One region of the Pseudarthrobacter sp. GQ63 genome, then DNA from elsewhere that is predicted to be linked to it. Evidence: predicted binding sites of a transcription regulator. Region 1 holds the regulator's gene; each other region holds the start of a gene.
What was found. Region 1 encodes LexA, which represses DNA repair genes until DNA is damaged. Its sites were predicted from a motif close to TCGAACANNTGTTCGA; they were not measured.

Region 2: a site for LexA is predicted at 2,031-2,046, ahead of AC6CHP_RS16040 (LexA family protein). Genes of this name have one in related genera too.
Region 3: a site for LexA is predicted at 3,076-3,091, ahead of AC6CHP_RS06295 (DUF6504 family protein). Genes of this name have one in related genera too.

Annotation. Positions count from the first base shown of each region.
Region 1 covers NZ_JCAXEF010000009.1:129,600-137,158, reverse strand. The annotation lists gene hisH (imidazole glycerol phosphate synthase subunit HisH) at 1-623, opposite strand, end outside; gene hisB (imidazoleglycerol-phosphate dehydratase HisB) at 620-1,246, opposite strand; gene AC6CHP_RS15185 (histidinol-phosphate transaminase) at 1,307-2,425, opposite strand; gene AC6CHP_RS15180 (LysM peptidoglycan-binding domain-containing protein) at 2,499-2,915, opposite strand; gene lexA (transcriptional repressor LexA) at 3,240-3,974, shown strand; gene AC6CHP_RS15170 (ATP-dependent DNA helicase) at 4,123-6,180, opposite strand; gene hflX (GTPase HflX) at 6,173-7,559, opposite strand, start outside.
Region 2 covers NZ_JCAXEF010000010.1:145,226-152,784, forward strand. The annotation lists gene AC6CHP_RS16030 (purine-cytosine permease family protein) at 1-906, shown strand, start outside; gene AC6CHP_RS16035 (polysaccharide deacetylase family protein) at 923-1,879, shown strand; gene AC6CHP_RS16040 (LexA family protein) at 2,060-2,491, shown strand; gene AC6CHP_RS16045 (Y-family DNA polymerase) at 2,516-3,814, shown strand; gene AC6CHP_RS16050 (SRPBCC family protein) at 3,852-4,310, opposite strand; gene AC6CHP_RS16055 (ABC transporter substrate-binding protein) at 4,558-5,745, shown strand; gene AC6CHP_RS16060 (VOC family protein) at 6,051-7,070, shown strand; gene AC6CHP_RS16065 (fumarylacetoacetate hydrolase family protein) at 7,077-7,559, shown strand, end outside.
Region 3 covers NZ_JCAXEF010000002.1:397,781-405,339, reverse strand. The annotation lists gene AC6CHP_RS06325 (lipoate--protein ligase family protein) at 1-467, shown strand, start outside; gene AC6CHP_RS06320 (mycoredoxin) at 600-857, opposite strand; gene AC6CHP_RS06315 (SOS response-associated peptidase) at 987-1,748, shown strand; gene AC6CHP_RS06310 (VOC family protein) at 1,791-2,213, opposite strand; gene AC6CHP_RS06305 (chorismate mutase) at 2,233-2,553, shown strand; gene AC6CHP_RS06300 (hypothetical protein) at 2,574-2,963, opposite strand; gene AC6CHP_RS06295 (DUF6504 family protein) at 3,125-3,460, shown strand; gene AC6CHP_RS06290 (DNA polymerase III subunit alpha) at 3,457-6,945, shown strand; gene thrS (threonine--tRNA ligase) at 7,062-7,559, shown strand, end outside.

The sequences.
Region 1 (7,559 bases):
GGACCGTTCTCGACGGCGGCAATGAACGGAGCGCCGTGCTCGGACCACGTGACCAGGGGCGCTGCCATCCGTGGCTGAATGACATCGAAGTTCCATTCCTGGACCCCATAGGAGTGCACAAAGTAGAACCGCTCGTTTTCGATGCCGGCAAACAGCTTTGAGCCCTCGGGTACCTTGACGGTGTTCCAGCCCATGTGCGGCACGACGTCCGCCGGCAGGAGTTCCACCTTGCCGGGCCATTCACCCATGCCTTCAGCTTCGGTGCCATGCTCCACTCCAGCCTCAAAGAGGACCTGGAGGCCCACGCAGATGCCCAGGACCGGCCGTCCGCCGGCCACCCGCCTGCCAATGAGGCGGATACCGTCCACGGCTTTGAGCTCACGCATCACGGTTTCGAAGGCCCCGACTCCGGGGACCACCAGGCCGTCGGCGTTCAGGACGTCCTCCGGCTTTGAGCTCAGGATGACTTCCGCACCGGCCCGTTCCAGCGCCCGCACGGCGGACCGGACGTTTCCGGAGCCGTAATCCAGGACAGTGACGGTGGGCTTGCCCTCGGGTGAGGGCAGCTTCCGGGAGGCCGAGGGATCCACGATGGCACCGTCCCGCAGGACCTGGCCGCTCACAGCGCACCCTTGGTGGAGGGGATCCCCTCAACACGGGGATCCGGTTCCACAGCAGCACGGAGCGCCCGCGCGAACGCCTTGAACTGGGCCTCGACGATGTGGTGCGGATCGCGGCCTGCGATGACGTTCATGTGGAGGCAGATGCCCGCGTGCAGCGTGATGGCCTCGAACACGTGGCGGGTAAGTGACCCGGTGAAGTGGCCGCCGATCAGGTGGTATTCCTGGCCTGCGGGCTCGCCGCCGTGCACCAGGTAGGGACGCCCGGAAACATCGACGACGGCGTGGGCCAAGGCCTCGTCAAGGGGGACGGTGGCCTCGCCAAACCGGCGGATGCCGGCTTTGTTCCCTAGCGCGGTGCGCAGCACCTCTCCGAAGGTGATGGCGACGTCCTCCACCGTGTGGTGGACGTCGATGTGGATGTCGCCTGTGGCTTTGACGGTCATGTCGATCAGCGAGTGCTTGCACAGCGCCGTGAGCATGTGGTCGTAGAACGGTACCGACGTGTCGATGTCCGAGGTGCCGGTGCCGTCCAGGTTGATTTCCACGAGCACGGACGACTCACTGGTGGCACGTTCCATGCGCGCAGTGCGGGCCGCAGCCACGTTCGATCCGGTGGTACTCATGCGTTGGGTCCTTTTGGGCAGAAGGGGCGGTTCAGGGCGTCCAGCGCCGCTGCTTCCAGTCTAGGCGGGAAGCGAGGCCTGGCTTGCAAGGATGCTTTCCAGGGATGTGAGGAAGGCTGTGGTTTCGGTCTCAGTTCCGGCCGTGACGCGAAGATGGCCCGGAATCCCCACGTCCCGGATCAGTACGCCCGCATCCAGCAGTTCCTGCCAGACCCGGTGCGGGTTCTCCAGTCCGCCGAAAAAGACGTAGTTGGAGTCGGACGCGGCGGGCTTGAGGCCCATGCGCGTCAGCTCCGACACGATGCGGTCCCGCTGCTTCTTGATGTCTTCCACATCCGCCATCAGCGCCTCACGGTGCTGGAGGGCGGCCAATGCGGTGGCCTGCGTGATGGCGGAGAGGTGGTACGGCAGCCTTACCAGGCGCAGCGCATCGGCAACTTCGGGTGCTGCAGCCATGTAGCCCAGGCGGGCTCCCGCCAGCGCGAAGGCCTTGCTCATGGTCCTGGACACGATCAGCCGCTCCCGGCCTGGCAGCAAGGTCAGTGCACTGGGCGTCCCGTCGTGTGCGAACTCGTGGTAGGCCTCGTCCACAATGACGATGGTCTGGCTCGCTTCACCGGCCTCGTAGACGGCCTCCACGACGTCCAGCCCCAGTCCCGTCCCCGTGGGGTTGTTGGGTGAACAGAGGAACACGATGTTGGGCTGCAGTTCCTTGACCTGCCGCGCCGCGGATTCGGCGCTGAGGCCGTAGCCCTCGGCGCGCTCACCGACGATGTACTCGGTGTCCGTTCCACTGGCCAGCAGCGGGTACATGGAGTACGTGGGCGGAAAGCCGAGCGCTGTGCGTCCAGGGCCGCCGAAGGCCTGCAGGATCTGCTGGAGCACCTCGTTGGAGCCGTTGGCGGCCCAGAGGTTGGTCTCGTCCAATCCATGGCCCAGGTATTCCGCCAGCGCTTTCCGCAGTTCCGTAAACTCCCGGTCCGGGTAGCGGTTCAGCCCTGCGGCAGCCTCGGACACCGCCGCGCTGATGGCAGCCCGCACGTCAGCCGGAACACCATGGGTGTTCTCGTTGACGTTGAGGAGGATGGGGACGTCCAGCTGCGGCGCACCATAAGGGGTAAGCCCGCGGAGGTTGCTGCGGAGGGGAAGCCGGTTCAGGCGTTCTAGCTGGTCATTCACCTGAACAGTTTAGTGCCCGTGCCGGGTGCCGGAAAATGTGACGGCATCCTGTTCGCCCTCGGCATGTGCCGCATTAGCCGGCGGGTACGAACAGCTGCTGCCCCGGGAAGACCGTGCCTGCGGACAGGTTGTTCAGCTGCACGATGTCCGCCACAACATCACGTGCGTCGCGCTCCGGCGCCACGGTGGCCGCGATGCCCCACAGCGACTGGCCGGGCTGGACCGTCACGCTGACCGCGGACGTCGTCTCAAGGTCCGCAGCAGAGTCGGAGGCTTTCGCCGGGGAGTTGAAGAAGCCTGCCAGGGAGAGCAGCAGGGCGGCCAGCAGCACCAGGGGAATCCCGATCAGCACGATGCGGCCGCGGCGGGTCAGCCGCAGGGGCGGAAGGGGTGCCGGCCGTTCCGGCTTCCGCTCTTCAGGCCCGGACAAGAGTTGCTGCACTGAGAGCAGCTGTGGACGTGAACCCCGCGAAACAGATGAAGCTGACATGAACTGAGCCCTCCTGGACCATACTGTGCTGCCCGGATGTTCTGCTCCGCGCCCCGGCAGGGGCATTCCGGCGCCGTCTTCGAATGGCCCGAGTTCGCAGTAGAACATATGTTCGAACTTTGCTTCTTCAGTTTTAGCACCTATCAACGAACATTGTCGAGACTCGCTAGAACAAATGTTTGAAAAAGCAGTGTGGCTGGCCTAGCTTTGAACGAAAGAACAACCACCCGGACAGTCGATCAGCAGGGTCTGACATTATGGGGCGGGATCCTCCAGGGCTTGGCCGTGGAGGGGCCCCGCGGACACCGAAAGGCATTGGCGAATATGGCAGCAGCAGCCGCCGGGGGCAGGGCAACCGCGCAACCGAAGAGGACCGCCAAGGGCCTGACGCCACGGCAGAAAAAGATCCTCGAAACCATCCAGCGCTCCGTCAATGAGAACGGCTACCCCCCGTCCATGCGGGAGATCGGTGACACGGTGGGACTGGCCAGCCTTTCAAGCGTCACGCACCAGCTGGCCCAGCTGGAGAAACTCGGCTACCTCCGCCGTGACCCGAAGCGTCCGCGCGCCATGGAAGTCCTCATGCCCCTGACCCTGGACGGCGGCGCGGCCAAGCCGGCCAGCCAGCCATCAGCGGGAATCTCCGCAGGCGGGGCCACCGTCACGGAGCTGCCCACGGCCTTGGACACCGCGATGGTCCCACTCGTTGGCCGCATCGCTGCTGGTGGCCCCATCCTTGCCGACCAGCAGGTGGAGGATGTTATGCCGCTCCCCCGGCAGCTGGTGGGCCAGGGCGAACTGTTCATGCTTAGGGTGGCCGGGGATTCCATGGTGGATGCAGCCATCTGTGATGGCGACTGGGTGGTGGTCCGCCGCCAGGCGGACGCCGCCAACGGCGACATCGTCGCTGCCCTCCTCGACGACGAGGCCACCGTGAAAACGTTCAGGCAGCGTGACGGCCACACCTGGCTGCTCCCCCAGAACACCCAGTACGAGCCCATCCTCGGGGACCACGCCACCATCATGGGCAAGGTCGTGTCAGTCCTCCGCTCGCTGTAGCCGCCCGCTCCTGGCCCAGGCAGAACCAACCCACAGCACAATTAGCCCGGGGCAGATCCGGCCCTGCGCAGTGCGTGGCCGGATCCACCTTGGGCAGATCCGGCCGTGCCCAGGGCCGGCTTCGCGGAGCCCCAGCATGTCCAGGGCGTCAGGCGTTCTCCCCGGCCAGCCTCTCCAAGGCCGCGATTGCCGTCTTCCGGTCCGTTGTGGACCAGAACGGCGGCAGCGCTCCCCGAAGGAACCCGGCGTAGCGCTCGGTGGCCAGCCTGGAGTCCAGGACTGCCACTACTCCCTTGTCCCCGGTGGAGCGGATCAGCCGGCCTGCGCCCTGGGCGAGCCGGATGGCAGCATGGGTGGCCGACACCGACATGAAGCCGTTTCCGCCGGCCTGTGCCACGGCACGGGAGCGCGCCGTCATGAGCGGATCGTCCGGCCGCGGAAAGGGAATCCGGTCTATCACCACAAGCCGGCACGAACCGCCCGGAACATCCACGCCCTGCCACAGGGACATGGTTCCGAACAGGCAGGTGTCGGGCTCGTCGGCGAACTGCTTCACCAGTGCGGTCATGGTGGAGTCGCCCTGGCACAGGACCGTCATGTCCAGCTTTGGGCGCAGGGCCTCGGCGGCTTCCTCTGCGGCGCGCCGGGAAGAAAACAGGCACAGTGCGCCGCCGCCGGAAGCACGGATCAGGGCCTCGAGTTCGTCCAGCGCTTCAGGGGATGCGCCCCTGCCGGGCTTCGGCAGGTGCCCTGCCACATAGAGGATGCCTTGTTTGGGGTAGTCGAACGGCGAGCCCACGTCCACGCCCTTCCAGCGGGGAGCACCCTCACCCACGAGGCCCAGCCCGCCGGCGGCAGGTTCAAATGCTGAACCGATGGCCAGTGTGGCGGAGGTCAGCACAACGGTGTGTCCGGCGAACAGGCCTTCCCGCAGCCGCCCGGCCACGGAGAGGGGCGCAATATTGATCAACGCCGGCGCTGTGTCATCCGGCGGGGAGAATCCCTGCGCGGGATCAAAGGAGCTGGCGCGGGAAAACCACACTACTTCGCGGTTTTCCCGGGCAGCGAGGAGCCGTTCGCAAAGTTCCAGGATGAGCATCAGGCGGGACCGCGCAAGCTGCCGGCCGCCGTCGGGCGTTGCAGTGCTGTCCCCCTTCGAATCCGAGAGGGCGGCCCGGCAGGCGTCGCGCAACTGGTCCACGCAGTCCAGCTGTTCGTCATTCAGTCCGTTGGGCAGCAGCCCGTTCGGCACGCCGGCGAGGGCGAGCTCCAGGTTGGCGGCCGCGGCGTTGAGCGCGTCAACGGTGATGGCGGTGTGCTTGCGGGCGCCGGCGGCAGCGGCGTGCACCATGGCCACCGACAGCTGGCCGGACACCGCACCGGTAACCCTGTCCTGGAGTTCGTGCGCCTCGTCCACCACCACCACGTCATACTCGGGCAGGACCGCCAGCCCCTCAAAGGCGCTGACTGCAAGCATGGCGTGGTTCGTGACCACGACATCGGCCTCAGCAGCGTCCTGGCGGGCGAGTTCACTGAAGCACTCTGCTGCCATGGGGCACTTTTGGGCGCCCAGGCATTCCATGGACGTCACGGACACCTGGCGCCAGGCGCGGTCCGTGACGCCCGGCAGGAGCTCATCCCTGTCGCCCGTGGCGGTCTTCTCCGCCCACTCCCTCAGCCGCACCACTTCCTTGCCGAGCTGGGACGAGGGCCCGCCCACGGCTGCGGCAAAGTGCGGGACGCTGGTGTCCTCACCCAGGCTGAACAGCTGGCCTTCCGCCGGTTCCTCGCTCGGGAAGCCGCCTTCCAGCTTGTGCCGGCAGACGTAGTTGGACCGCCCCTTGACCAGGGCCACCTTGACGGGCCTGTCCAGGGCGGGAGTGATGGCCTTGAGCAGCCGGGGCAGGTCCCTGCCCACGATCTGCGTCTGGAGCGCAAGCGTGGCCGTGGAGACCAAGGCAGGCTTGTTGCTTTCCAGGGCGTGCGCGATGAGGGGTATCAGGTAGGCCAGCGACTTTCCGGTGCCCGTGCCTGCCTGGACCAGGAGGTGGTCCCCCGTTTCCAGGGCACGGGCCACCTGCCTGGCCATCTCATGCTGGCCGTCACGGCTTTGCCCGCCCATGCCGGCAACGGCCCGGTCGAGCAGTTCGATCACGAACTGCTCGCCGGCCGTCTCCGTGGCTTCCGTGGCCACGAGGTCAGTCATTGCTGACGAAGGGTTCCAGTTCGGCCGCAAAGCCTTCACGGACCATTACCACGGCCCGCGTGCCTTGCTCCACGTGGTCCACGCTGATGATCTCGGCGTCGGACTCGTGGAGTTTGCTGACCAGGTCTCCGCGGTCGTACGGGATGAGCAGCTCCAGCTTGACGCTTGGCCTGGGAATGGCGTCACTGATTGCCTTCAGCAGTTCCGCGATGCCCTGCCCCGTGCGGGCGGACACCACCACATGCCGCGGTTCGCGCTGCCGGAGCCGTTCCACCACAAAGGGATCAGCGGCGTCGGCTTTGTTGAGCACGATGATTTCGGGCACCTTGCGGGCATCCACCTCGCTGAAGACCTTCCGAACCGCAGCGATCTGGCCCTCAGGGTCCGGGTGCGAAACGTCCACCACGTGGAGGATCAGGTCGGCGTCGGCAACTTCCTCCAGCGTGGAGCGGAACGCCTCCACCAGCTGCGTCGGCAGGGAGCGGACGAAGCCCACAGTGTCCGCGAGCGTGTAGCCCAGCCCGTCCGCGGTTTCCGCCTTGCGGACAGTCGGGTCCAGGGTGGCGAACAGGGCGTTCTCCACCAGGACGCCGGCGTCGGTCAGGCGGTTGAGCAGCGAGGACTTGCCCGCGTTGGTGTACCCGGCGATCGCTACGGACGGCACGGAATTACGACGGCGGTTGGCCCGCTTGGTCTCGCGGGCCGGCTTCATCGCGGCGATCTCCCGCCGCAGCTTGGCCATGCGGGTGCGGATGCGACGGCGGTCCAGCTCGATCTTCGTTTCACCGGGACCGCGCGAACCCATGCCGGCCGCGGCGCCGCCCACCTGGCCGCCGGCCTGGCGGGACATCGACTCGCCCCAGCCACGGAGGCGCGGCAGGAGGTACTCAAGCTGCGCCAGCTCCACCTGGGCCTTGCCTTCGCGGCTCTTGGCATGCTGGGCGAAGATATCAAGGATCAGGGCTGTCCGGTCGATGACCTTGACCTTGACGATGTCCTCCAGGCCTCGGCGCTGGGAAGGTGCAAGCTCGGCATCCACCACCACGGTGTCCGCCCCGGTGGACATCACGATGTCCCGAAGCTCAAGCGCCTTGCCCGAGCCAAGGAATGTTCCGGGGTCCGGCTTGTCCCGGCGCTGGACCAGTCCGTCAAGGACCTCGGAGCCGGCTGTTTCCGCAAGGGCAGCGAGCTCCCGGAGCGAGTTCTCTGCGTCGGCCAGCGTGCCTTCGGACCAGAGCCCAGCCAGGACCACCCGTTCAAGGCGCAGCTGGCGGTACTCGACCTCGGTGACGTCTTCCAGTTCGGTGGACAGTCCTGCGGTACGGCGCAGGGCGCGCCGTTCCTCAAGGTCCTGCTGGTCGCCGTCGTACGTTGAATGT
Region 2 (7,559 bases), on a different contig from region 1:
GCCTACGCCGGCCCCGCCGGCAACATCCTGGAAGGCTCCGAGCGGATCGCGGCCATGAGCGCCGTGATGACGGCCATCGGCATCGGCTGGGGCATCACCTGGTTCACGTACGCCGCCGACTACTCCCGCTTCGTCAGCACCGAGGTCCCCAAGAAGAAGGTCTACCTGGCATCCGTCCTGGGCCAGTTCATCCCGGTCGTCTGGCTCGGCGTGCTGGGTGCGAGCCTGGCCACCAACAGCGGTGAAATCGACCCCGGAAAGCTCATCGTCCAGAACTTCGGCGTCCTCGCCCTGCCCGTCCTGCTGATGGTGCTGCACGGCCCCATCGCCACCAACATCCTGAACATCTACACCTTTTCGGTGGCCACCCAGTCACTGGACATCACCATCAGCCGCCGCAAGCTGAACCTGTTCGTCGGCGTCTTCTCGCTCATCGCCGTCGTCTTCTTCATCTTCCAGGAGGACTTCGCAGCGGTGCTGGACGCCTGGCTCATCGGGCTGGTGGCCTGGGTGGCCGCCTGGGGCGGCGTGATGCTGGTGCATTACTTCTGGATCGAGAAGCGCTGGCCCGGCAACCCCGCACGGCTGTTCGACGGCGTCGGGACCAAGCGACTGCCCGGCGTCAACTGGGCGGGAGTCACCTCCCTCCTGGTCGGCATCTTCGCCACCTGGCTGTTTATGTACGGCCTCGTTCCCGCCATGCAGGGCCCCATCGCCGTGGCCCTGGGCGGCTGGGACCTGTCCTGGCTGGCCGGCGGGCTGGCGAGCGCTACGAGCTACGCCATCCTGGGCCCGAGGGTCCACCGCAAGTTCCTCGAATCCGCTCCGGCTGCCGGCGCCGACGCCCAGCCCTCCCCGGCCCTGGCCGGAATCCCTGCCCGGCCCAGCGCCCCGGCCGGCCTCTAACCTAGGAACACCTGACATGACCTTTGACGCATTCCCCGACTCCGCCCACCCGATCACCTGGCCCGAGGGCAAGCAGGCGGCAGCCTCCTTCACCTTCGACGTCGACGCCGAATCCTGCACCATCGCCCACGACCCCAAGAGCACCAGCCGGATGTCCCTGATGACCCACCAGTCCTACGGGCCCAAGGTGGCAGTCCCCCGGCTGCTGCAGATCCTCCAGCGGCAGGACATCCGTGCCACGTTCTTCGTCCCCGGCTTCACCGCCGAGTGCTATCCGGACACGGTCCGGCGCATCGTGGACGCGGGGCATGAGGTGGCCCACCACGGCTACCTGCACGAGCCCATGCAGGGTATCGACGCCGAGACGGAGGCGCGCTACATCGACCGCGGCCTGGAGGCCCTGGCCAAGGTGGCAGGGGTGGAGCCGGTGGGCTACCGGGCGCCGTGGTGGGAACTGAACTGGCATTCCCCGGCCCTCCTGGCGGACCGCGGCTTCCTCTACGATTCAAGCCTGCTCGACGGCGACGCCCCCTACCGCTTCAGCGTCGCCCCGGGCGACTCCCGGGACCTTGTAGAGATCCCGGTGGACTGGGCGCTGGACGACTGGGAGCAGTACGCGTTCTACCCGGGCGTCACCGGCAGCGGCGTCATCGAGAGCCCGGCGAAGGTCCTGGAAATGTGGACGCTGGAGGCGGAGGCGCACCATGCGCAGGGCAGCTGCTTCGTCCTGACCAACCATCCCTTCATCTCCGGGCGCCCCTCCAAGGCTGTGGCCCTGGAGCGGCTGATTGAACGGGTCAAGGGGATGGACGGCATGTGGGTGGCCACCATGGAAGAGATCGCGGAGCACACCCGGCGGACGGTTCAGGAAGTCCACACCCACGCCCGCATCCAGGTGCCCTCCTTCCCGGACACCGGGGCGAAGTTCACGCCGTCGGTGGTGCGGGAGTCACGGCCCGCCGTCGCCGGCTGACTTAGCTACAACCAGCCGCAGAGTGGTGCTGCCCATCCGGCAGCACCACTCCTGCTTTTAAGGTGGCTGCCTCACCGTGAAGCACCCGGAAGCAGGGACGCCAGGTACTCCGGGGGTGGCATTGTCAGGGCCAGGGTCTACACTGAAGTAATCGAACATATATTCGAATAAAGGTGTGTTGTGGGCGTTATTATCGGTCCCCGCGTGATAGATGCGGGCGCCTCGTTGTTGTCGGTGCTGATTGCCCCGGTTCCCGTCGCCGCAGGGTTTCCTTCGCCGGCGCAGGACTACTTCGATGGCCGGATCGACCTGAACGCCCACCTGATCAAGGACATCACCAGCACGTTCGTGGTCCGCGTGACAGGAGACTCCATGGAGCGCGCGGGCATCAGCGACGGTGATGAGCTGATCGTCAACAGGGCACTGGAGCCCCGGGACGGCTCAGTGGTGATTGCCGTGCTGGACGGGGAGCTGACGGTGAAGCGCCTGCGCCTTACCGCCACAGGCGTGGTGCTGCAGGCGGAGAATCCAAAGTATGCGGACATCAAAGTGCCTGCCCTCTCGGAGCTGACCATCTGGGGCGTGGCCACGAGGTGCCTGCACCATGTCTAGCCGGCGGCGTCCGGGGGCCCGGCGATGAGCAAACCCGTCCCCATGCGGCAGATGCCGCAGATCGCCCACGTAGACGTGAACTGTTTCTACGCCTCGGCGGAGCGTGCCTTCGATCCCTCGCTGGAGGGCAGGCCGCTGGTGGTCCTTTCGAACAACGACGGCTGCGCCGTCACCCGCTCCCCCGAGGCGAAGGCCCTGGGCATTGCCACCGGCGAGCCGTGGTTCAAACTCGCACCCCGCGCGAAGGAATGGGGACTGGTGGCCAAATCCAGCAACTACGAGCTCTATGGGGACATCAGCGCCCGGGTCATGGAGCTGCTCGGCAGGTACTCAGCGTGGCTGGAGGTTTACAGCATCGACGAGGCCTTCCTCGGAGTGAAGGGGGAGCCGGAGCAGCTGCTGGCGCTGGGCAGGACCATGAAGAATGCCGTCCGCCGCAATGTGGGCGTGCCCGTGTGCGTCGGGATCGCGCCCACCAAGACGCTGGCCAAACTGTGCAACAAATGGGCTAAGAACAACCCGGCGTTCGGCGGGGTATGCCACTGGGACAGCGTTCCCGCCGCCGTGCGGGAGCAGCTGCTGGGGCGCCTGTCCGTGGAGGAAATCTGGGGCATCGCCGGCCGCCTGACCAGGCGCCTGAACGCCATGGGCATCCACACCATCCTGGACCTCACCCGCGCCGACCCCGTGGCCATCCGGGACAAGTTCTCCGTGGTCATGATGCGCACTGTCCTGGAACTCAACGGCACGCCCTGCATCCCCATGGAAGAGGAGCGCCTGGGCCGGGACCAGCTGATCTTCTCCCGTTCCTTCTCCACCCCGGTCACCACGGCGGCGGGGCTGCGGCAGGTCCTCAGCATCTACGGCCAGAACGCGAGCGCGCGGCTGGCCAAACACGGGCTGCAGGCAAAAGTCCTCACCGCATTCGCCGGCACCTCACCCTTCAGCGGGCAGGAGCAGGCGTATCCGTCCGTGTGCGTCCCGTTGCCGATGCCAACCGCCGACCCGCTCCTGCTCACCAGGGCGGCGCACGCCCTGCTGCCCAACATCCGCGAAGGGCTGAAGTACGTCAAAGTGGGGCTCATGCTCACGGACCTGCGGCCTACCGGCAACCAGTCCCCGCTGGAGCTGTTCGAGAACCGGCACGAGGAACGCCACATCGGCACCCTGCTGGAGGACGTGGGCAGCCGCTTCGGACGCAGCTCCATCGGCCTGGGGCACGCCGGGATCAAGTCGGGCCTGGACTGGACCATGAAACGGAACATGCGGTCCCCCAGGTACACCACCCATTGGGACGAGCTTCCCCTGGTGAAGGCTGCCTGAGCCGCACGCAGGTCCACGGCCGCCGAGGGCGGCTAGGTCAGGCCCGAGCTTCGGCGAGGTCCTTGAGTTTGGCGAGGGCCACGGGCCAAGTGTCGTTCAGCATGGCCGCCCACTCCGCGACGCTCTCAACCTCGACCTCGACTTTCGTTACCCCTTCGGCTTCGGTGAACGAATAGTTTTCGTGTGCTCCGATGAATTCCTGCGCAGCATCACTGGTCCTGTCATCCACACCGCGGACGATCTGGCCGAGATACCGCAGGGACACGAACTCGTTCGGCCGGCAGTCCTCAACTGTTGCGATCATCCCTCCCACGGACCCCTCACCGTCCGGGCCGAGGAATCGAATCTCGCTGCCCGTGTTCCAGTCGCCCTCATAGAAGGAACCTGTCTCGCTGAAGGCACTCGTCCATTCCCGGTAGGTGGCATCGTCGAGCATCGTGGACCAGACTGTCCCGGCGGGAGCGTTGATATCCACCTCAAATTTCAACTTTTCCATGCCTGATCGTACGTCCGTATCAGGGCCCGGAAACAGGCCCCCGCGACCGGCAACGTCTGGGATTTATTGCCGTGGGAACACTCCTTCGGGCGCCCCGGAAAAAGACGTCCCGCGACGTTTCTTGTCGCTGTGCTACGCCTTGTTGAGCCCCCGCGACCTCCCGTGAACGCCCGCTACGGGAACGATTGTGGCGCTGCCGGGCGCTCCGTAATCTCATTTCAGCATCCGCCCCAGCAAAGGAATTCCAGTGTCAGATCCCTCGCGCCAAAGCCCCAAGAATCCGCAGGACCAGCCAGGCTCCACCCGCATCGTGGCCGGCCAGTCCGCCGCGCCCAAGCGGCCGCTCGGGCTGAAGGTCGGCATCGCCGTCGGCATCCTCGCCCTCATTGGCGGGGGCGCCGCCGTCGCCTCCGCCGTGAACGGCGGGACCCCCGCGGCAGTGCAGGAGACCGCCCCCGCCGGCAACCCCGCCGCGGAACTCAAGCTTGGATACTTCGGCAACGTCACCCACGCCCCCGCCCTGGTGGGGGTAAGCCAGGGCTACATCGCGGAGGAGCTCGGCGATACCAGGCTCAGCACCCAGGTGTTCAACGCCGGCCCGGCCGCGATCGAGGCGCTGAACGCGGGTGCCATCGATGCCACGTACATCGGCCCGAATCCCGCCATCAACTCGTTCGTGAAGAGTGGCGGCGAATCGGTGAACATCATCGCCGGCGCTGCAGCCGGCGGCGCCCAGCTGGTGGTTCGGCCGGAGATCAGCTCCGCCGCGGACCTGAGGGGCAAAACCCTTGCCTCCCCGCAGCTCGGCGGCACGCAGGACGTGGCCCTCCGCGCCTGGCTCGCGTCCCAGGGCTACAGGACCAACGTTGACGGCAGCGGCGACGTGGCCATCAACCCCACCGAGAACGCCCAGACCCTGAAGCTCTTCCAGGACGGAAAGCTCGACGGCGCGTGGCTGCCTGAGCCGTGGGCCTCACGCCTGGTGCTCACTGCCGGAGCCAAGGTCCTGGTGGACGAAAAGGACCTGTGGGACGGCTCGCTGTCCGGCAAGCCGGGCGAGTTCCCCACTACCATCCTGATCGTCAACCAGAAGTTCGCTGCGGAGCACCCGGACACCGTCAAGGCACTCCTGAAAGGCCATGTGAAGTCGGTCCAATGGCTGAACGGCGCGGCGGACGCCGAAAAGGCCAGCGTCATCAACGCCGCCCTCAAGGATGCCGCGGGTGCGGAGCTGAAAGCCGACGTCATCGACCGCTCCCTCAAGAACATCGTGTTCACCGTGGACCCGCTGGCCGGAACCTACGAAAAGCTCCTGGCCGACGGCGTCGCTGCCGGCACCACCAAGCAGGCCGACATCAACGGCATCTTCAACCTCACCGCCCTCAATGAGGTAACGGGCGGGAAGACCCCGGCTGCCGGGCTGGGGAAGGAGTAGCGGCAGCGGGTTTCCAGGTCCCCGCCGAAACGCTCTCGCAGTTACTGCATCACTTTGGCCATCGCTCTCTCACTTTCCCCTTGAGAGTGAGAGAGCGATGGCAATTAACCTGCATCAAGTGAGAGAGCGTCCTGGGGGCAGGAAAACAGGGGCCGCCCCCCAGCGGTTTTCGAAGCGCCCAGGTATCAGCGAGGCGGATACCTGATATCAAGAACCTCATCTTCCCCGAATATATGAAGTGCCTCACAGTAGTTACAGGACCTGCAACAACAAGTACCGCAGCCAGTAACCAGAAGGACTTCAACGTGGAAACTCCGCTCTCCCATCTTGCACACCTCGAGATCACCGCCCCGGACGTCGAAGCCTCGGCACGGTTCTACGAGGAAAAGTTCGGCATGCGCATCATCGACCGCGTGGACGGCAACGTCTACCTGCGCTGCTGGGGCGACTACTACCGCTACAGCCTTGTCATCACCGAAGGACCGGAAGCGTCCCTGGGGCGCATGGCCTGGCGCACCACCTCCCAGGCAGCGCTCGAGGCAGCCGCCGAGCGCATCGAGGCAACCGGCGTCCAGGGCAGCTGGACCGCCGGCGGCCACGGCTTCGGCAAGGCGTATGAATTCACCGGCCCCTACGGGCACTCCATGCGCCTCTTTTATGAGGTGGAAAAGTTCGTCGCCGAGCCCGGCTTCGAGTCCACCTACCCGGACCGGCCGGAGCGCCGCAGCAGCCACGCCGCGGCACCGCGCTTCCTGGACCACGTGACCGTTGCGGCTTCCGATGTCCGCGGCTTCGCCAAGTGGTACAACGACGCACTGGGCTTCCGCGTGATGGCGTTCACCGAACTCGACGAGGCCCCCATCACCGTGTTCTCGGTCCTCACCACCAACGAGAAGTCCCACGACCTTGGCGTTGTCCTGGACACCTCCAGCCGTTCCGGACGCGTGAACCACATCGCGTTCTGGGTGGACACCCACGAGGACCTGCTGCGGACCGCGGACGTCCTTATGGAAAACGGCACTCCCATGGAGTACGGTCCCTCAATCCACGGCATCGGCGAGCAGAACTTCCTCTACTTCCGTGAACCGTCCGGCCTGCGCGTGGAGCTCAACTCCGGCGGCTACCGCAACTATGTTCCGGACTGGGAAGCCAACACCTGGAAGCCGTCCGAGGGCTCCAACAACTTCTACAAGAACGGTGCAATGCCGCACTCCATGACGGAATCGTTCCCTCCCGCCGAGGGTTTCACCGCCACGGAGGAGGGAGCTTCCCCGGAGATGAAGGAAGCCCTCCTGAACCCGTACGCCAAGCAGGGCCGGGGCTAAAGGACGATGACCGAAACACAGTACGCCCTGGTCCGGTTCCAGGAAGCCGGCGACAGCAAGGCCCGCGCCGGCCTGCTGGTGGAAAACCGGGTCCTGCCGCTGGATGGGGACATCAACTCCCTGATCGAGCACTGGGACACCACCGAAGGCCAGCTGGACTCGCTGGCCGCCACTGCCGGCCAGGACACCGGCCTGGCGGCCGCCGATGTCGAAATCCTGGCTCCGGTTGAGCCTGCGCAGGTCCTGCAGACCGGCGCTAACTATCGCAAGCACGTGATCGACCTCGCCGCAGCGCACCGCGAACCGGGCGAGGACGAGGAGGATGTGCGCGCCAAGACGGCGGCCATCATGGACAAGCGCGCGGGCCAGGGCACGCCGTACTTCTTCATCGGGCTCCCGACGGCGATCGCGTCCGCCACGGACGACCTCACCCTTCCGTCATACAGCAAGTCCCACGACTGGGAGCTGGAACTGGCAGCAGTGATCGGC
Region 3 (7,559 bases), on a different contig from region 1:
GAACCCTGGTGGTGGACCACATTGAACCCGATCCGGATGCCATCGCCGGTTCCAAGACCAGGTTCGGGTACTTCGGGGAGCTTTTTGCGGACGCCCTCCGCCGGGTCGGCGTGCAGGCGGCCGTGGGCGAGATTCCCGGGGAATACTGCCCCGGTGAGTTCAGCGTGCACGGCACGGACCCGGCTGACGGCGCACACCGGGTGAAACTGGTGGGCACCGCCCAGCGCGTGGTGGCCGGCGGCTGGCTGTTCAGTTCGGTGATCGTGGTGGAAAACTCGGCGCCGATCCGCAAAGTGCTGACCGACAGCTACGCCGCCCTGGGGCTGGACTGGGACCCTGCCACGGCAGGGGCGGTGGACGACCTTGTACCTGGTGTGGACGTCTCAGCGGTGGAGGAGGCCCTTCTTTCCGTGTACGCGGACCATGCCACCCTCGAAACCGCTTCGTTCAGCAGCCTTGGGGCATAACCCGCGCCATCGACTGCCAGGCAAGCAAAACGGGACCAACATTGGGAAATGTTGGTCCCGTTCTGTTTGTCCGGGGCCCAGGTCAGGAGTCCCCGTTCAGTTGCGGGGTTCCCGGCCGGGGCGGCGTGCCAGCTAGGCTGCGAGCCGCTGCTTGACCTCGGCAGCGGAAGGGTTCGTGGCGGCGGTGCCGTCCGGGAAGAGGACAGTCGGGACGGTCTGGTTTCCACCGTTCAGCTGCTCCACGAGTTCGGCGGTGCCTTCCACTTCCTCGATGTTGATCTCGGTGTAGCCGATGCCCTGGGCATCAAGTTGCTTCTTCAGCCGGTTGCAGTAGCCGCACCAGGTGGTGGAAAACATGGTGATAGTGCCGGATTCGGGAGTGAAGTCCACGGAGCTCTCCTCTGTGCTTGATAACGGTTTCGTTCCTGTAACGGTAGCGTGCAGTCCGGTATTCCCCGCTTCCGGGCCCGCAGGGCCTCCGTGGATGACAGCTCCTGCCGCCGATGGCATGCTGGAGCCATGTGTGGACGTTACGTAATGGCACGCGCCGTGGGGGACCTCCTTGCCGATTTCGACGCCGAGCTTGAGGACGAGGTCAGCATCCCGCCGTCGTGGAATGTGGCGCCGACGGACGCGGTTCCCATCGTCCTGGAACGCCTGGTGGATGGCGAGTCGGGGAACAAACACGTCCGCCAGCTCCACGTCGCCCGCTGGGGACTGGTCCCGTCCTGGGCCAAGGATCCCGGCATCGGCTCCCGGATGATTAATGCCCGCAGCGAGTCCGTCCTTGAGAAGCCGGCGTTCCGGAAAGCCATGCAGTCACGCCGGTGCGCAGTCCCGGCTGACGGTTATTACGAATGGAAGCAGGGGCCGGGAAAGTCCAAGCAGCCCTACTACGTGCACCCGGGCGCTGGCCATGGTTTGGTGTTCGCGGGTCTCTATGAGTGGTGGAAGGATCCCACCTGGCCGGCAGGGGAGCCGGGCGGGTGGCTTCTCTCAACGTCCATCCTGACCACGGACACGCCCCCGCCGGGCAGCGAGTCCACGGTGTTTGGAAAACTCACGGAACTCCATGACCGGGTGCCCCTACCCATGGACAGAGCCACGATGCAGGCCTGGCTGGACCCCCAGGCCGACGATCCGGCCGGACTCGTGGACCTGGTACGGGCAGGGGTCAAGGACGTGGCCGCTGACTGGCAGGTGGAATCCGTAGGGAAAGAGGTCGGCAACGTCAGGAATAACGGGCCGGAACTGATCCGGCCCGTTGAAGCACTCTTCTAGCAGCCGGCTCTTTGAGCAGCCCGGACGAAACCGTGGGGAGTGCTAAACGGTGACCGCGCCGTCGTCGTCCACTGCCCAGGTGGGGTTGTACGCCACCTCCCAGCGGAAACCGTCCGGGTCCGCAAAGTAGCCGCTGTAGCCTCCCCATGGCTGGGTGATGGGCTCGGCGATGATTTCCGCCCCCGCGGCGGCGGCCTCCTCCATGACGCGGTCCACGTCCTCCGTTCCGGGAAGGTTGTGGCTCAGCGTGATGCAGGGGACAGCTCCGGAGGCCGTGACGCCGGCGTCTGCCTGCATCTGGCGCACATCCCACAGGGACAGCACCAGCCCGTGGTTCACCTGGATGAACACCACGTCGCCGGGAAGTTCACGGTGCACGGGCCAACCAAGACCGTCAACGTAGAAGGCCCGGGACGCGGCAACACTGCGGACGCCCAGCGAAATGAAGTCGACTCTTGGCTGCATGCTTCGATACTGTCAGACGATGGCGACAATTCAAGGAAACGATAGAGATGCTTTGGCCGACAAGGAACAGCTCGCTGCCGTCCGGGTTGCTGTTGACGAAGTGGATGAACAGATCGTCACCCTCATCGCCCGCCGCGAACGGCTGATCCGGATTGCCGGGACGCTCAAGGGCGACGACGCCGAGGTCCGTGCGCCCGGCCGGGTGGAGCGGATCATTGAGCACGTCCGCTCAGCCGCGGAAAAGAAGGACATTGACCCGGACATCGTCGAGTCCACGTACCGCGCCATGATCTCCGGGTTCATCGAACTGGAACTGAAGGTCCATAAAGAGAACAGCTGACCTCCCGCCCACGGGCGTGGTTACAGGTGCTCCTCCACGGGGACGCCATGCTGGTACTCCCTGCCCTCCGCCTCGCTGAAGGCTGACATGACGTGCCCCTTGCCCAGGCCGTTCAGGGCGGCAAGGGGAAAGCTGCCGGTGATGGTGTTCTCTGAATGGGTTACCCCGGACAGGTCGTAGTCCTCCTCGACTCCCTGTTCGCGATTAAAAGAATAGAAGGCAATGGCCTTCCCGTTCATGAACTCAATACACAGCCTCCGCTGCGAGGAATAGTCGGGGGTGGCCCCCATCAGCCCCACCACATAGGCGCCCGAATCCGGGATGGTGCCGTCTATATCGAACGTGGCCACCACGGTGGAATCCTGGGCTGTGATGCTTGCCTGCTTCAGAAGTGCGTCTTGGGTTTTCATGGCACAATCCTGCTCCCTGCCGATCGGTCCGTCCACCCTTCCCGTGCAATCTCTTTGTACCTCCCGCAGCCCATCTATGCTCCCGTTCGGAGCAGGGGTAGACTGGCAATATTCGAATATGTGTTCGAATACTTTCAGCTACATCCACTCCGGGAGGCGCCATGGGTATGTTCAGCGAATCCGTGGACGTCGACTGCACTGCGGACGGCGAACCCCGTGGCCTGCTGTGGGCTGGACAGTCCTATACCGTCTGCACGGAACCGCTGCGCTGGTACGAACGCCGGCAATGGTGGGCTGAAGAAACACGCGCACCGCTTGGCAGCGGACCCGGAGTGGTGGACCATGAGATCTGGCGCGTCCAGGTGTTGCCTTCCGCCCCGGTGCGGGGTGCAGAAGCCGCGGAAGAGCCGCTGACCCTTGACCTCACCCGGCATATCCGCAGCGGCCGGTGGCGGCTCCTGCGCATCCATGACGCACTCCGGCCCAGGACAGCATGAGTTTCACCCATCTTCACGTTTCCACCGCATTCAGCGCCCACTATGGCGTTTCCTGGCCCGAGGAACTGGCGCAGGCTGCCGCCGCTGACGGCGCAACCGGGCTCGCCTGTACGGACAGGGACGGGCTGTACGGGACCATCAAGCACCTCAAGGCTTGCATGGCAGCAGGCATCGATCCCATCGTTGGCGTTGACCTTGCGGTATTTGACGACGACGGCGACCACCGCACGCAGCTGGCGGGCAGGGTGGTGGTACTGGCCCGGGGCTACAACAACGGGGCAGGCTACCGCGCCCTCTGCAGGCTGATTTCCGACGCCCACGCCCGCACCACGGGAAAAGCCGGGGGAACTGTCCCAATAGCCGTCACCCGGGCCGAGCTGGCATCCCGCACCCTCGATCCGCAAACCCTCAAGCCGGTATTGACTGTCCTGCTGGGGCCTGATTCCGACGTCGGACGGGCCATGGGAGGGCGACGTTACCTTCGCCCCCGCACCCTTTTCAAGCAATGGCTGGATGCAATGCCCCCAGGCACGCTGGTGGCCGAGATCGTGTCCCAGCTCAGCGCCCCGGGAAAGCCGCTGAGTACCGCCCACGCCGTCAGGATGCTCAAGCTTGCCGAAGAGCATCATATTCCTGCTGTCCTGACCAACGCCGTCAGGTACTGCGCAGCAGACGGCGCCCCCACCGCCGATGTGCTCGACTCAGCCCGCACCCTGAAATCCCTTCCCGAACTTGCGGATGAACCGCTGCTGCAGCCAACCGGGCAGGGGTGGCTGAAATCCGCCCCGGAAATGCTCCGGCTGGGCAAGGAGATCATTTCAGCGGCAGGATATGGCGCCGCGGACCTGAAACAGCTGATGGCACAGACCGAGGCGCTCGCGGACCGCTGCCGGATAGATCCGGAAACGGACATGGGCTGGAAGCAGCCGGTTGTGCCCGAAGCCTCAGTCATTGGGATCAGCCAGGATCCACACGTTGAACTGGTGCAGCGGTGCCAGGCAGGTATCAGCCGGCGTTTTCCGGGGATCACCGGTGCTGCCGGAGAGAAGATGCTTTCCCGGCTCGACCATGAACTGGGCATCATCCGCAACCTCGGCTTTTCGTCCTATTTCCTGACAGTTGCCGAGGTGTCACGCATGATCCAGGAGATGGGGGTACGTGCGGCAGCCAGGGGATCAGGCGCCTCCAGCCTGGTCAATTACCTGATTGATGTCAGCCAGGTGAACCCCCTGCAGCACGACCTCATCTTTGAACGGTTCCTGTCGCGGGACCGGGCCACCCTTCCGGACATCGATATTGACGTTGAAAGCGCTGAGCGGCACAACGTCTACCACCGCATTTTCAAGCGTTTCGGGTCCGAGCGGGTCACCCTGATGAGCATGCAGAACGGCTACCGGGCCAGGGGTGCCGTGCGGGACGCCGGTATGGCACTGGGGATGGACGGCGACGAGGTGGGGGAGATCGCCAAGCAGCTGTGGCGTTTTTCTGCCCGGAAATTCCGCGAGGCCCTGCAGGAAAAACCTGAACTCCGGGAATTCGCCGGCCGGGTGGAACAACGGGAAATGGACGGCAACCAGCAGCTTGACCTGCTGGTTGACCTGACGGAGCGGCTTGACCGGCTGCCCCGCCATATTTCCATGCATCCGTGTGGCGTCATCCTTGGTGACGCCACCCTCCTGGACCGCACCCCGGTGCAGCCCAGCGGGCTGGGCCTGCCCATGAGCCAGTTCGATAAGCACGACATGGATCCCATGGGCATGCTCAAGCTGGACGTCCTGGGAGTGCGCATGCAGAGCGCCATGGCGTTTGCCGTCCGTGAAGTCATCCGCATCCACACGTCCAAGGAGGAGGTGGTGGCCGCCGGCCGTCATCCGTCCGGTCCGGGCGGAAGCGGTCCTGACTACATTGCGGAGAATGGCAATATCGACCTGAACGCCGTTCCCCTTGATGACAAGGCCACATTTGAACTCATCAGAAGCACTCACACCCTGGGCTGTTTCCAGATTGAATCACCCGGCCAGCGGGAACTGATCGGCAAGATGGCCCCCCGGGAGTTCAACGACCTCATCATCGATATCTCCCTGTTCCGCCCGGGCCCCATGAAGTCGGACATGGTCCGGCCCTTCCTGGAACACCGTCACGGCTTCGCGCCGGAGGTCTATCCGCATCCGGACCTGAAACCGGTGCTGGCGGAAACCCATGGCGTCACCGTCTTCCACGAACAGATACTGCGGACCTTTGATGTCATGACCGGATGCGGCCTGGCCCGGGCCGACGAATTCCGCCGCGCCCTGGGAAACGAGGCACTCGAACTGGGTGTGGAGGAATTCTTCCGCAAAGCGGCCAGGAAGAAGGGGTACCAGCCGGAGGTAGTGGACAACGTCTGGGGAACGCTGAAGGCCTTCGGAAGCTTCGGATTCTGCAAAGCCCACGGCGCGGCCTTTGCCGTGCCCACCTACCAGTCTGCCTGGCTGAAGGCCCATCATCCTGAAGCATTCCTTGCCGGGCTGTGGGAGCACGATCCTGGCATGTACCCCAAGAGGCTGCTGGTCGCGGAAGCCCGGCGGCTTGGCATCCCCATCCTTCCCCTGGACATTAACCGCAGCAAGGGCGAATACCGGGTGGAAAGGATTGAAGCCGGCAAGGACGCAGGCAAACTGGGTATCAGGCTGAGCCTCAACGGCATCTACGGGCTGTCCGCAACGGAACTCAAGCGGATCGTTGCGGGCCAGCCCTATTACTCCCTGGCGGACCTGAGGGCACGGTCCCGGGTCAGCAAGCCCAACATCAAGAGATTGGCCCAGCTGGGGGCATTTGATTCGCTTCACCGTGAGGCGGGCGGCACGGCCAACCGGGCCGACCTTGTCCACCACCTGCAGCAGCTCCAGGGTTCCGGCAGCGGGCGGAAAGGCGTGGAAGTCCTTGAGGGGCAGCTGTCCCTTCCCCTGGGTGATGTTGAGCTTCGCAATGTTAAGCCGGGACTGCCGGCGCCTTCCCTGGTGGAAAACGTCCGTGCCGAACTGGACCTGATGGCAGTTGACGTCAGCAGCCACCTGATGGACAGCCACCGGCCCATGCTGGACAGGCTGGGCGTCATCACGGCGGACAAACTCCTTGGCCTGCGCAACGGGACCGAAGTCCTGGTGGCCGGGGTGCGGGTGGCAACCCAGACGCCGCCCATGCGGGGTGGGAGGCGGGTGGTCTTCATTAGTATCGACGACGGCACCGGCTGCATAGATTCGGTCTTTTTCCACGAAGCCCAGGAAAAAGCAGGAATGCTCCTTTTCGGCACCAGGCTGCTGCTGATCCGCGGGACCACCAGGCGGACCGGGCCACGGGGAATCAGCCTGAGCGCCAGCATGGCCTGGGACCTTGGCAGGACAGAGAGCCTGCCGTTACCGGATTCCCGTCCGCAGGAACCGGAGGTACGGCACCCCCTGGACGGAATCACCAGGAGCCTCGCCATCACGGGATTCAGCGGCTGACCCTTCCGTGCGCCGCGTTGGTCGGGCCCCAGCGGAACCGATAGCATTGACGATGGCTGGCTGTGGTCCCCGTATGCCACAAGCTATGAAGCCTTAACTTTGAATAGGAGACACCCGTGTCAGATGCCCAGCAGATCACCCTTCTCGTCGATGGCGAAGAGACCAAGGTGACTACCGGGACAACCGGTGCGGAACTCTTCTTTGAGCGCCGTGATGTTGTTGTAGCCCGAGTCAACGGCGAACTGAAGGACCTTGACCAGGAGCTCCCGGAAGGCGCCGACGTCGAAGGCGTCACCATTGACTCTCCTGACGGCCTCAACGTCCTCCGCCACTCCACCGCCCACGTCATGGCCCAGGCTGTCCAGCAGCTGCGTCCTGACGCCAAGCTGGGCATCGGCCCGTACATCACTGACGGGTTCTACTTCGACTTCGATGTCGCCGAACCGTTCACTCCCGAGGACCTCAAGACCCTCGAGAAGATGATGCAAAAAATCATCAACCAGAACCAGAAGTTCGTCCGCCGCGTCGTCAACGAGGACGAAGCCCGCGAAGCCATGAAGAACGAGCCCTACAAGCTCGAACTGCTGGGCAAGAAAAACGAGGCTGCAGAGGCC